Regions from separate parts of the Neisseria sp. KEM232 genome, predicted to be linked through region 2. Evidence: riboswitches for the same ligand, from Rfam matches in the RefSeq annotation. Region 2 holds a riboswitch; the other holds the start of a gene.
What was found. A riboswitch is a leader RNA that binds a small molecule or an ion and turns the genes downstream of it on or off. The one in region 2 is predicted to bind thiamine pyrophosphate.

Region 1 (6,920 bases), 180 kb from region 2:
TGAACCGCGTGCGGCGCGCCCTACGGGGTTTAAGGCCGTCTGAAACGGCACGACGGTCTGTATACTCCGTTGTAGCGGCTGTTCAGACGGCCTTTCGGCGGGGGGGTGCCCGCAAGTGGCATGAAACGTGCGTCGCAGGGCGTTTTAAGGCCGTCTGAAAACCGCAGACGGGGTTTCAGACGGCCTCTTCCTGTCCGTTGAGTTGTTTGAGCAGTTTGTCGGTTTTGTCGGGGTCTTCGTTGCGCAGGATGCGCAGGATGTCTTGTTCGAGGCGGTCGATGTGGCTGTGGATGACGATGTCTTTCACGGCCAGGAGGTTGTTGGTATTCATGGAGAAGCCGCGCAGACCCATGCCGAGCAGAAGGCGGGTGTAGAGGGTGTCGCCGGCCATTTCGCCGCAGAGGGAGACGGGTTTGTTCATGCGTTGGGCGGTGCGCAGGATGTGGGCGAGCAGGCGCAAAACGGCGGGGTGGGCGGGCTGGTAGAGGTGGCTGACGGCGTCGTCGCCGCGGTCGACGGAGAGGGTGTATTGGATGAGGTCGTTGGTGCCGATGGAGATGAAGTCGGTGTGTTTGAGCAGGCTGGATACGGTGAGGGCGGCGGAGGGGATTTCGATCATGCAGCCGGTCTGCACGCTGCCGAAGGTTTCGCCGCGTTCGGCCAGTTGGCGGCGGGCGGTTTCGAGGTGGACGTGGCATTGTTTGAGTTCGGCCAGCGAGCCTATCATCGGCCACATGATTTTGACGGGGCCGAGGGCGGCGGCGCGCAGGATGGCGCGCATCTGGGTGCGGAACATGACGGGTTCGGCCAGACACAGGCGGATGCCGGTGAGGCCGAGGGCGGGGTTGAGGCTGCCGTTGGGCGTGCCGTTTTGGCCGAACCAGCGCGGGTTTTTGTCGACGCCCAGATCGACGGTGCGGATGGTGAGGGGTTTGCCTTTGAGTTTTTTGACGATGGCGGAATACACGGCAAACTGTTCTTCTTCGTCGGGCAGGGTGTCGCGGTTGAGGTAGAGGTATTCGCTGCGGAAGAGGCCGACGCCGTCGCCGCCGAGGGCGTGCATGGCTTTGACGTCTTCGGTGCTTTCGATGTTGGCCAGAAGTTCGATTTGGGTGCCGTCGGCGGTGGTGGCGGCGGTTTTTTTGAGTTTGCTCAGTTCGCGCTGTTTGTTTTTGTAGGCGCGCAGGCGGCGGCGGTATTCGGCGGTGACGATGTCGTCGGGGTTGATGATGACGATGCCGTTGATGCCGTCGACAATGACCCATTCGTGTTCGCTGATGAGGCTGCGTGCCTGGCGCAGGCCGATAACGGAGGGGATGTCGAGGCTGCGGCCGAGGATGGCGGTGTGGCTGGTGGGGCCGCCGGCGTCGGTGACGAAGGCGGTAACGCGCTGTTCTTTGAATTGGACGGTGTCGGCAGGCGAGAGGTCGTGGGCGATGATGATGGTGTCGTCGAGGAGGTTGGCGTCGAGGTTGAGCTCGTTGCCTGTGCCGATGAGGTTGTTGTGGATGCGCTCGGCCACTTGCAGCATGTCCTGTTTGCGCTCGCGCAGGTATTCGTCGCCGATGGCGTCAAACTGGGCGGACAGGCGGTCGGTTTGGATTTTCAGCGCCCATTCGGCGTTGATTTTCTGCTCTTCGATGATGTCGGCCGGTTCGCGCGACAGGGTGACGTCGGTGAGCAGCATCAGGTGCAGCGAGATGAAGGCGCCCAGTTCGGTGGGGGCATTTTCGGGGATGGCGCTGCGGATTTGTTCTAGCTGGCGGCGGGTGGTTTTCACGGCGGCCTCGTAGCGGGCCACTTCGGCGCACACTTCGTTTTCCGCCAAATCGTATTGCGGCACTTCTTCGTGTCCGCGCACCACCAGATGGGCGCGGCCGATGGCGATGCCTTTGCCCGCCGCCACGCCGTGCAGCACGATGCCCATGTTTATTCTCCTTCGCCGAAGTAGTCGTTAATCAGCGCGGTGAGCGCCTGCATGGCGGCCGCTTCGTCGGCGCCGTCGGTTTCCAGCGTTACCGTACTGCCTTTGGCGGCGGCGAGCATCATCAGTCCCATAATGCTTTTGCCGTTGACGCGCTGCCCGTTGCGCGTTACCCAGACTTCGCAGGCAAACGGCGAGGCCGTCTGAACGAATTTGCTCGACGCACGGGCGTGCAGGCCGAGTTTGTTGATGATTTCGATGTCTTGTTTCAGCACGGGTTTTCTCCTTCGGGCGGACGGGTGACGGCGATGATGCCGCCGACAGCGGCTTCCCGCACGGCTTCGGTAAAGGCCGCCAGATCTTCGGCGGCGGCGGAATACTGCGCGGCCTTCACCAGCATGGGGGCGTTGAGGCCGGTGAGGATGGCCACTTTTTCGGGCACGACGAGGCGGCGGGCGGCGTTGCACGGTGTGGCGCCGAAGATGTCGGCCAGCACCAAAACGCCGTGCGCCGCCTGCGCCGAGGATTCTGCAACGGCCTGCTGCGTGCGGCGGATCACCGCATCGTGGTCTTCGTCGGGCTCGACGCCGAGGATGCGGATGTGTTCGGGCACGGCGGAAAAAAAGTGGCGCGCCAGTTGCGCGTAGGCGCGGCCGAGGCTTTCGTGGGTGACGATAACTATGCCTATCATGGTGTGTTCTGTTCTGCCGTCCTGTTTCGCTTCGCAGGAGCTTGGCTTTCAGACGGCCTTGTTGTGTAAAAAACAGCATTATATGTGAAAGCGGTATCCCGCGGGCGGGAAGAGGCCGTCTGAAACCAGTCGGACGGCTTTCAGACGGCCTGGTGTCCTTTTGCCAAATTGCGTTGCCTTGTGTAAACTCGCGCCCGTCTTGTCGGAGTGCCCCCGCCGAATGTATCGGGTGCTGAGACCGCCTCTGCGGAATCCGTCGAACCTGTCGGGGTTATGCCTGCGTAGGGATTCAAGCCGTCAACCGCCGTTTCCGGCACTCTTGCGCAGTCCTCCCCTGCCCTTCCCCCTTTTTCCGAAAAACACCATGAAAACCGACACCGCCATACTCGGCGGCGGCCTCTGCGGCCGGCTTGCCGCCATGATGCTTGCCGAACGCGGACACCGCGTTACCCTGATCGACAAAGGCAGCCGTGCAGGCGAAGAAGCCGCCGCCCACATCGCCGCCGCCATGCTCGCGCCCGCCGCCGAAGCGGCCGATGCCACGCCCGAAACCGTTTTGCTCGGCAAAAAAAGCATACCGCTTTGGCGCGACATCGCAGGCCGTCTGAACGACGCAGGCCAACCCGTGTTCATGCAGCAAAACGGCAGCCTGATTGTGTGGCACGCACAGGAGCGGCCGCTGGCCGTGCAGTTTGAACGGCAACTGGCGCGCGCCCGTGCCGAGAGCGTACGCTGGAATGCGCAGGACATCGCCGAACACGAGCCGCAGCTTGCGGGACGCTTTTCAGACGGCCTCTTCCTGCCCGCCGAAGGCCAGCTCGACAACCGCCAAATCCTCGCCGCGCTGGCCGGGCGTTTGGACGGATTAAACGTCGAAACCCTGTGGCACACCGAATCCTCGCCCGACGCCCTGCGCCAAAGCGGCAAATACGGCCTGATTGTCGACTGCCGCGGCATCGGCGCGAAACACACTTGGAACAGGCCGTCTGAAAGCCCGTCAAGCCGCCTGCGCGGCATACGCGGCGAAGTCCTGCGCGTGTATGCGCCCGAAGTTTCGCTGCGCCGCCCCGTGCGCCTGCTGCATCCGCGTTATCCGATTTATATCGCGCCCAAGCCCGACAGCCTGTTTGTCGTCGGCGCCACCCAAATCGAAAGCGAAAGCACCGCGCCCGCGAGCGTGCGCTCGGGTTTGGAACTGCTCTCTGCCCTGTACGCCGTGCACCCCGCATTCGGCGAAGCGCAAATCCTGCAAATCCAAAGCGGCCTGCGCCCCGCGCTCGACCACCACAACCCCGAAATCCGCTACAACGCGCAAACCCGCACCATCGAAACCAACGGCCTCTACCGCCACGGCTTTATGATCGCCCCCGCCGTTGCCGCCGCCGCCGTGCGGCTGGCCGAAGCACTCATCGGCGGCGGCCGCGTGCCTGAGAGCGATGTCGAAAGCGGGCTGGCGTATATCGATACGGCAGAGGCCGTCTGAAAGCGGTGAGGCCGTCTGAAAAAAAGAGGTTCAGACGGCCTTTTGAAGGTTTCGGACAGGGCGTGCGCACCGCAGCGTGCACCGTAAAAGCATTTGGATTTAGTGAAACAAAAGGGAAACATGATGGACAATTTAATTTGGCTGCTGGTTTTGGCAATGGCCGTATCTCTGCTGGGTGCGTTTTTACGCAACCCCTCGGTTAAAGGCAGAATGGGAGAGACAGCCGTGCGTTCGCGCCTGAATGACGAACTGGACGACGGTGTGTACACGGAATTTCATGATTTGATTATTCCTTCCCGCAACGGCACGACCCAAATCGACCATATTTATATTTCAAAATACGGCATCTTTGTTGTCGAAACCAAAAACTATACAGGCTGGATTTTTGGCGGTGAAAAACAAGCGCGTTGGACGCAGGTTGTTTACAAAGAAAAGCATTATTTCCAAAATCCGCTGCGGCAAAATTATGCCCATATCAAAGCATTGGCCGCATTGTTGAATCTGCCCGAAAGCAAATTCCATTCGTTGGCGGCGTTTCTCGGCGACTGCGAGTTCAAAACCGAAATGCCGCCCAATGTCTGCCGATTGCGGAGTGCGGCAAAATACATCAAAAGTTTTCAGACGGCTTTGCTGGACGAAGGCCAAATCCACGCTGTTATCGCCTTATTGTCGTCCGACGAATATCGGGCAGATAAGGAAAAACTGCGCGAGCATACCGCCCGTCTGCGCGAGCGACACCGGCATTGAAACGGCACAGGCCGTCTGAAACATCCGAGTATCTTTAACAGGAACACGCCATGACTTTCCCGCCGCTCAAATCCCCGCTCAAGTTCTACGCCGTCGTGCCCGATGCCGACCGGGTTGTCCGCATGGTGAAGGCAGGGGCGGATACGGTGCAGCTTCGCTGCAAAACCCTGTCGGGCGAGGCGCTGCGCCGCGAAATCACGCGCTGTGTTGCCGCCTGCGAAGGCAGCAGAACGCAGCTTTTTATCAACGACCATTGGCGCGAAGCGATAGCGGCGGGCGCATACGGCGTGCATTTGGGGCAGGAGGATATGGACGGCGCCGATTTGTCCGCCATCGCCGCCGCAGGGCTGCGGCTCGGTTTGAGCACGCATTCGACGGCCGAACTTGACCGCGCCTTGTCGGTAAATCCGAGCTATGTCGCCAGCGGCGCGATTTTTCCCACCGCCACCAAGCAGATGCCCACCGCGCCGCAGGGCTTGGACAAGCTGCGCGAATATGTGAAGCAGGCCGGCAATACGCCCGTGGTTGCCATCGGCGGCATTGATTTGGGCAACGCGGCGGCGGTGCTGGCAACGGGCGTATCGTCGCTGGCGGTTGTCCGCGCCGTTACCGAAGCGGCCGATCCCGAAGCCGTTGTACAATCCTTCCGCGCCTTGTGGGATTGAGGCCGTCTGAAACAGCCCTTTCCGTTTTCACTGCGTTGCAGTCCCGCTTTCCATCCCAACTCATAAAGGAAAACCATGAAACGCAAAATCCTGTTCCTTGCAGCCCTCGCCATCTCCTGCGCCGCCCAAGCCAAATCCGGTGTGGCTTTCCGCAGCCCCGGCGGCAACATCCACTGCATGGGCGACTACCGCGACATCGACAGCGGCAAAGTCAGCGCCGGTGTCAGCTGCGAAATCCGCGGCCACCGCGAAAACATCCGCCCCGCGCAAAAACGCCCCGACGACTGCGACCTCGACTGGGGCGACGGCTTCGCCCTCGGTGCCAAAGGCCGCGCCGAAGTCTATTGCCACGGCGACACCGTCGCGCTGGCAGACAGCCGCGTGCTCCGATACGGCCAAACCATACGCGGCCAAGGCTGGCAGTGCACCGGCCGCCCAAGCGGCATGATGTGCAAAAACCAAAGCGGCCATGGTTTCGATATTAACCGTAAGCGGCAGCGTCTGTTTTAAAACCTGCTTTCAGAAACGTCATTCCCGCAAAGGCGGGAGCAGCCTCAAAACACACAGGCCGTCTGAAACCATTGTCCACAGGAAACCCAAAATGATCCGCCCCGTCCCCCTCGAAAAATGCTACCTCCTGCTCAACATCGGCGCGACCGTATTGGTGTCGGCCGAAGCGCAAGGCCGCGCCAACGCGATGGCCGCCGCCTGGGCTTGCGCGGTGGACTATATGCCCAAGCCCAAAGTGAGCGTGGTGCTCGACAAAGCCGCATTCACGCGCTCGCTGATTGAGCAAAACGGCCTGTTTGCGCTGCAAATCCCCGTTGTCCGCCAGGCCGAAACGGTGTTGAAACTCGGCAGCAGCAGCGGGCGCGACAATCCGCGCAAAATCGAAGAGAGCGGCGCAAAAACGTTTAAGCCCGAAGGCTGCCCCGTGCCCCTTATCGAAGGCTGCGCGGGCTGGCTGTTGTGCCGCGTCATGCCCAACGAAACCATGCAACAGGAGCATGATTTGTTTGTCGGCGAAGTGCTTGCGGCGTGGGCGGACGATGCCGTGTTCGACGGCCATTGGCACTTTGAAACCGCCGGCGACGAATGGCGCACGCTGCATTATGTGGCCGGCGGCCATTTCTATACCATCGGCGCGCCGCTGACCGTGGCAGGCTACGACAAAGAGTGAGGCCGTCTGAATGAACGTTTTGCTCAACGGAGAGGACTTTGCGCTGCAAGGTCGAACCCTTGCCGACCTGATTGCCGAGACCGCGCCGCCAACGCCTTTTGCCGCGGCGGTGAACACCGTGTTCGTACCCAAACCGGCCTATGCCGATACCGCGTTAAAAGAAAACGACCGTATCGACATCGTGCGCCCCGTTGTCGGCGGATAGGCCGTTTGAAAAAAACAATACAAAT
Region 2 (6,920 bases):
CTGCGGCACGCATCATCACCACATAGCTTTGCGCGTAATGTTCGCAAAAACCCTGCCTGCCCTCGAACATAAAACTGTCGATGCTGTCGGCTCCCCGATACAGCGGCGGCTGCAAGGTATACGCAAACCGTCCATTACGGTAATAGTCCAACACCTTCTGCGAAAACTCTCCGACCGAACGGCTTTGCTGCGCCAGCGTCTGCGCCAGGCGGCGCGTGCGGAAATTGCCCGACTGCGGCAGACGCATATACAGTTTCTTTTCAAATTCCTTCAGTTTCTGCGGCAGCATACCGCCGGCGCGCGACTGCAATACGACGCGGCGCAACCCTTCCCTGCTGCGCACGCGCACCACATCGCCCAAACGCACGCTCATGCCCGAGCCTTCGCGCACGACGGGATAATCCAACGCAGGCACAACGCCTTTCTGATCACGCAAAATCATCTGATACGACAACTTGAGGCCGTCTGAAACCCCGGGCGCACTCATTTCCTCGAAATCCGGCATGGCGCGCCATGTCTGCCCGTCGAAATCCGCCATCACAATGGCACGCCAGTACAGCTGCCCAGCACCGGGCTTGAGGCCGTCTGAAAACGTCACATTCGCCACCAGCTCGTCGCTCTGCACCAGATTGCCGATACTGCCCGGCTGCATCGTGTCCGACAAACCCGTCTTCGCCTGCTCCTGCTGCGGCTGGGGGATGCTCCACAAAGGTTCGCTGCGCCGCGGCATCACGACAAACAGTACCGCCGCCAGCGGCAGCGTCAAACCAAATGCCAGCAAACCCTGTTTCAACGCACTGCGCGCATCCAGCCCGCACAGCACGGCAAAACACAGCCCCACCGCCAGCAACGCCGCCAGCAGCCACAAGCCCGTCAGCAGCGTCTGCCCAAACAGCACCGCCGAACCGATTAAAAACAGCATGGCCAGCAGCAACACCTGCCAGTCGCGCATCGCATTGCCTTCGAAGGATTTCAGCATCACCATCAAAAGCAGAAAGGAAATGCCGCCGTCGCGGCCGATTACCGTACCCAGCTGCTGCCACACCAGCAAACCCGCCCCCGCCGCCAGCAGCACCACGGCCGCCAAAGGCAGCTTGGCAACGCCCATGCGCAACAGGGCAAAACGCAGCAGCAGCAAACCGCCAAACACCGCCGTCACTCCCGCGGGCAGTTCGGCCAGCAGCGGCAGCGACGACCACAAAAGCGCCAGCAGCACCGCCGCCACAACCTTGCGCGGCGGCGCTTCCTGTAAAAAGACGGGATTGGAAATCAGCATAATCGGTAAGGTATTTTCAGACGGCCGTTGTTTGACAGAGGCCGTCTGAAAACGGCGTTGGCGGTTTTCAGACGGCCTGATGGAATTTTTCGCAAGACGGCGGCACGCGGCTTTTGGCCGGCCGCTTTTCACGCGGATAAAAAAATAACCGCTGCGAGGCGGTTTGGGTGTCTGGTTGCGGGGGCAGGATTCGAACCTACGACCTTCGGGTTATGAGCCCGACGAGCTACCATGCTGCTCCACCCCGCGTCAGAATTGGCGCACTATACAGACCGCCCCGAACGTTGTCAAGCGCCCGAAAGCGACCCGAGGGCTTTTTCGGCGGCAGATTGCATATCTTTACAAAACAAGCCGCCCGTGCTCTAATCTCCGCCTTCGATGAAACAGGGGTGCCGCCCGCGTGCGGGCGGCTGAGAATCACCCTTCACACCCGATCAGGATAATGCCTGCGTGGGGAGTTTCGCGGTTTTGCCTTTTCAGACGGCCTCCATCCGTATTACCTTATATATAGGTAAGACTGAGGCCGTCTGAAAAACAAACGCTCCTGTTTCCCCTTCAAGCGAGAAAACAGGAGCATTTTTATGACCGCCAAAAACAAAAACACCGGCCGTGAAGCACAAGATTTGGCCGATTTGAGCCGCGACATCGGCATCCGTTTCCCCTATCCCAACTCCCGCCGCGTCTATATAACGGGCAGCAGGGCCGACATCCGCGTGCCGCTGCGCGAAATCGATCAAGACGACACCGTCACCGCGCAGGGCACGGAGCACAATCCGCCGATTCCCGTATACGACACCTGCGGCGCATACGGCGATCCTGCCGCTGCCATCGACCTCAAAAAAGGCCTGCCGCAGATACGCACCGCCTGGATAGACGAACGCGGCGACAGCGAAATCCTGCCGCGGCTTTCCAGCCGCTACGGCAGCGAACGCGCCTGTGACCCGAAAACAGCCCATCTGCGTTTCAGCCAAATCACCCGTCCGCGCCGCGCCCGATCCGGCGGCAACGTCACCCAGCTGCATTACGCGCGCCGCGGCATCGTCACGCCCGAAATGGAATTTGCCGCCCTGCGCGAGCGCATGAGGCTGGACGAACTGTTCAGACGGCCGGAATACGCAAAGCTGCTCAAACAGCACCCCGGCCACAGCTTCGGCGCCAACATTCCCGCTCATCCCGACCAAATCACGCCCGAATTCGTGCGCCGCGAAATCGCCGCCGGCCGCGCCATCCTCCCCGCCAACATCAACCACCCCGAACTCGAACCGATGGTTATCGGCCGCAACTTCCGAGTCAAAATCAACGGCAACCTCGGCAACTCCGCCGTCACGTCGAGCCTTACCGAAGAAGTGGAAAAAATGGTTTGGGCGCTGCGCTGGGGCGCCGACACCATTATGGATTTGTCCACCGGAGCGCACATCCACGAAACCCGCGAATGGATTATCCGCAACGCCCCCGTGCCCGTCGGCACCGTCCCCGTTTACCAGACGCTGGAAAAAACGGGCGGCATCGCCGAAGACCTGACCTGGGAGCTGTTCCGCGACACCCTGGTCGAACAGGCCGAACAGGGTGTGGACTACTTCACCATCCACGCAGGCGTGCTGCTGCGCTACGTTCCGCTCACCGCCGACAGGCTCACCGGCATCGTCTCGCGCGGCGGCTCGATCATGGCCAAATGGTGTCTGGCACACCATCGGGAAAACTTCCTCTACACGCATTTCGACGAAATCTGCGAAATCATGAAAGCCTACGACGTGTCGTTCAGCCTCGGCGACGGCCTGCGCCCCGGCTGCATCGCCGACGCCAACGACGAAGCCCAGTTCGCCGAGCTGCACACCCTGGGCGAACTCACCGCCCAAGCATGGCGGCACGACGTACAGGTCATGATAGAAGGCCCCGGCCATGTCCCCCTGCAACGCGTCCGCGCCAATATGGACGAAGAACTGCGCCACTGCTTCGAAGCCCCGTTTTACACCCTCGGCCCGCTCGTCACCGACACCGCACCCGGCTACGACCACATCACTTCCGGCATCGGCGCGGCCAACATCGCCTGGTACGGCACGGCCATGCTCTGCTACGTCACCCCCAAAGAACACCTCGGCCTGCCCGACAAAGAAGACGTGCGCACCGGCATCATCACCTACAAACTCGCCGCCCACGCCGCCGATCTCGCCAAAGGCTGGCCGGGCGCACAGCTGCGCGACAACGCCCTGTCCAAAGCCCGTTTCGAATTCCGCTGGCGCGACCAGTTCCGCCTCAGCCTCGATCCCGAACGCGCCGAGAGCTTCCACGATGCCACTCTGCCCGCCGAAGGCGCGAAAACCGCCCATTTCTGCTCGATGTGCGGCCCCAAATTCTGCTCGATGAAAATCACGCAGGAAGTGCGCGACTACGCAGACCGACAAAAAGGCCTGACGCAAAAGGCCGTCGAGTTCGTCAAAAACGGCGCGCAGATTTACCGCTAGCCGCCCGTTTTCAGACGGCCTCTCTGCCGCAGAATTCATGCCAAAGGCCGTCTGAAAGCTCAGCTTCAACGAAGTGAAACACAGCCGAACCTTTGAGGCCGTCTGAAACCATCCTTTCAGACGGCCTCAACCATTCCGCAGAACGCGCATCCGAAAGGCCGTCTGAAAAACAAGGCCGTCTGAAACGGGTTTCAGACGGCCTTCATGCTACAATCCTCGCCTTTTCAACCGATTGAACGCATTACGGATATGACAGACAACATACAGGCCGCGCTTGCGCAGCTCAACCGGCTCATTTTAGGCAAAGAAGCCGTTTTGAAACAACTGATGGCCTGCATCCTCGCCGACGGCCACGTCCTGCTCGAAGACGTGCCCGGCGTCGGCAAAACCACGCTGGCGCACGGTTTGGCGGCGGTACTGGGCCTGGGTTACCGCCGCGTCCAGTTCACCAACGACATGATGCCCTCCGACCTCTTGGGCGTAAGCGTCTACCTCCCGAACGACGGCAAATTCGAGTTCCACCCCGGCCCCGTGTTCCATTCCTTCCTGCTGGCCGACGAAATCAACCGCGCCTCGCCCAAGCTGCAATCCGCCCTTCTCGAAGCCATGGAAGAGCGGCAGGTGTCGGCCGACGGCAAAACCTACCGCCTGCCGCAGCCCTTTATCGTCGTCGCCACGCAAAACCCGACCGAGCAGCTCGGCACCTTCCCCCTGCCCGAATCGCAGCTCGACCGCTTTATGATGCGCCTGAGCATGGGTTATCCCGCGCCCGAAGCGGAAAAAACGCTCTACCTCCAAGGCGACCGCCGCAACGCCCTGCCGCAGATTCAGGCCGTCTGCAACGCCGAAACCCTGCGCGGCTGGCAGCAGCATGCAGCGCATGTGCGTTTTGCCCAGGCCGCCGCCGACTATGTTTACCGCCTCGTCGAAGCGACGCGCCGCCCGGGGCAGTTTGTCACCGGCCTGAGCCCGCGCGCCGGGCTGGCGGTGGTAAACGCCGCCAAGGCTTGGGCGTTTATGCACGGACGCGGCCATGTGCTGCCCGACGACATCAAGGCCGTGTGGGTTTCCGTTGCCAACCACCGTTTGCAGCCCGTGCAGCAGGGCGCAAGCTCGGCGCAACTTCTCGCAGGCATCCTCAGCCATGTGGCCGTTCAGTAAACCCGTTCAAGCGGCCTCCGTCAGCCGCTCGCCCACCCTCGCCGCCATCCGCTGCCGCCCGACGCGGCCGGGCGTCGGCCTGCTCGCCGTCGTCGGCCTGCTGTGGCTGGTCGGCGTCAACTATCAGGTCAACCTTGCCTACGTCGCCGCCTTCTGGCTGTTTGGTTTTCTGATGGTCGGCGTGCTGCTCAACCTGCGCCAGCTCCTCGCCCTGCAAATCGACGTCGCCATGCCGCAGGAAGTGTTTGCGGGACAAAACGCCGTATTGCGGCTCACCGCAGACCACGGCGGCCGCAGCCGCTTCCTCTGGCTGTGCAGCGAAGACGACTATCTGGCACAGAGTCCGTCTGAAAACATCTGGCAGCCCTGGCGCATCGGCAAAAGCGGCGGCGCATACGAGTGGCGCATTCCCGCCCTGCTGCGCGGCCGCCTGCGCGTGCCGCCGCTGCGCACCGCCTCCGTCGCCCCCTTCGGCCTCACCGTATCGCAATGCGTGTGGCACTGGCCGAGCGACGCCGTCGTCTACCCCGCCCCCATCGACCACGCGCCGCCCGCCGCCGCCCCGCGCGACAGCGGCGAAAGCACGGAGCGCCGCCCCGCGCAGGGCGGCGACGAACCCGCCTATTTGCAGCCACACCAAGACGGCATGCCCGTGCAGAACATCGCCTGGAAAGCCTACGCCAAAACCGGCGAAATGCTGGCGAAACGCTTTGAAGAAGAAGCACCCGCAGCCGACAACCACATCATCTCCTACCGCGACTACCCGGCCGGCACGCCGAAAGACCGGCTCGCCGGCTTCCTGTGCCGCCGCGTCCTTGACGCCGAGCGCAGCGGCGCGCCCTACATTCTCGAACTGCCGCAGCGCACCGTCGCCCCGCAAAACGGCCAGCGCGAAATCTGCCTGACCGCCCTGGCCTTGTGGTAAACGGTTTGAGGCCGTCTGAAAGCCGTTTTTCCGTTTTCAGACGGCCTCGGAATAAGGCAGCCAAAAATTCGACAGTCATTTCGGAGCTTCACTGGAATTTGACTTGGAAATCCTATGCCCGTCGGCAGCCGCCGCCGATGCGGATTTTCTCGACGCATTCAGATTTGCCGGCGGCAGGGCGTGTTGACATTCAACTTTTGAAGCGGATTTTGCGGCATAAAACGGCAGATGCAAGGCGAAAATGCGAGCCTATGTGTCCATAGGCGAGTATTTTCAACGCGGCAGATGCCGTTTTAGGACGGAAAAGCCGCCAAAACGTTGAGTGTCGACACGCCCAAGTTTCCCCGTTCCTACCGCCTGTTTGCACAACGCTACGGCTGGGGCAGGACATTGGGCAATTTTCTCATCTATCTGCCTGCAGACGCCGCCTGCGATTCGTGGCAGCAGATGCGCGAAGCCGTCAAATCCGCCTATCTCGACGATTTGGCAGACTATGCGGACTACTACCCCGACGACATCGTGCAACTGATGGCACGGACAGAACCGTTTGCCCGCAGCGAATCGGGTTTCTTCCTGTTTTGGGACACCGCAAGCGGCGCCGGCCGCGACGAGTTCGACATTTACGCCACCGATTTTGTCGGCGGCTTCCATCTCTTGGGTAGCGATCTGCCCGAAATGTTCCGCAACCTGACGCGGCATGGCAGCGTATTGCAAGCCTGCTTCAACCGCGAACCCTTCCCCAACACCTTTGAGGGCTTTGACGGGATTGCCTGACAGGGGAAAGGCCGTCTGAAAGCCGCTTTTGCGTTTTCAGACGGCCTCAAACCGATAAAGCACATGAAGAAACCAATGGATTTTGCCCAAACCAATCTGTTACTCGAACAATATATCAACGGCACGCTGCAAAAATACGACCTGTTGTTCTGCCTTTTCGGCGGCAACGGGCGCGAAGTACCGCCGCAGGAGCGCAGCCGTTTCCTGCTCGAATACCTGCACCGCGTCACCGAAACGCAAAACGGCGGCGGTGCGGAATACGCGGTTATCCTGCATGAAGTGTTGTCGTGCAAAGACCCGCAGACGCTCGCCGCGTTCCAAA

Region 1: another riboswitch for thiamine pyrophosphate. It lies ahead of CGZ77_RS11800 (FAD-dependent oxidoreductase); the one in region 2 lies ahead of thiC (phosphomethylpyrimidine synthase ThiC).

Annotation. Positions count from the first base shown of each region.
Region 1 is NZ_CP022527.1:2,360,936-2,367,855, reverse strand. It holds gene ptsP (phosphoenolpyruvate--protein phosphotransferase) at 176-1,927, opposite strand; gene CGZ77_RS11810 (HPr family phosphocarrier protein) at 1,930-2,199, opposite strand; gene CGZ77_RS11805 (PTS sugar transporter subunit IIA) at 2,193-2,615, opposite strand; TPP riboswitch at 2,809-2,921, shown strand; gene CGZ77_RS11800 (FAD-dependent oxidoreductase) at 2,980-4,098, shown strand; gene CGZ77_RS11795 (nuclease-related domain-containing protein) at 4,219-4,845, shown strand; gene thiE (thiamine phosphate synthase) at 4,896-5,510, shown strand; gene CGZ77_RS11785 (DUF6636 domain-containing protein) at 5,586-6,020, shown strand; gene CGZ77_RS11780 (flavin reductase family protein) at 6,112-6,690, shown strand; gene thiS (sulfur carrier protein ThiS) at 6,701-6,895, shown strand.
Region 2 is NZ_CP022527.1:168,109-175,028, forward strand. It holds gene CGZ77_RS00740 (DUF3488 and transglutaminase-like domain-containing protein) at 1-1,408, opposite strand, end outside; tRNA gene CGZ77_RS00745 (tRNA-Met) at 1,449-1,525, opposite strand; TPP riboswitch at 1,652-1,750, shown strand; gene thiC (phosphomethylpyrimidine synthase ThiC) at 1,858-3,738, shown strand; gene CGZ77_RS11865 (hypothetical protein) at 3,831-3,974, shown strand; gene CGZ77_RS00755 (MoxR family ATPase) at 3,988-4,899, shown strand; gene CGZ77_RS00760 (DUF58 domain-containing protein) at 4,883-5,824, shown strand; gene CGZ77_RS00770 (hypothetical protein) at 6,143-6,598, shown strand; gene CGZ77_RS00775 (hypothetical protein) at 6,662-6,920, shown strand, end outside.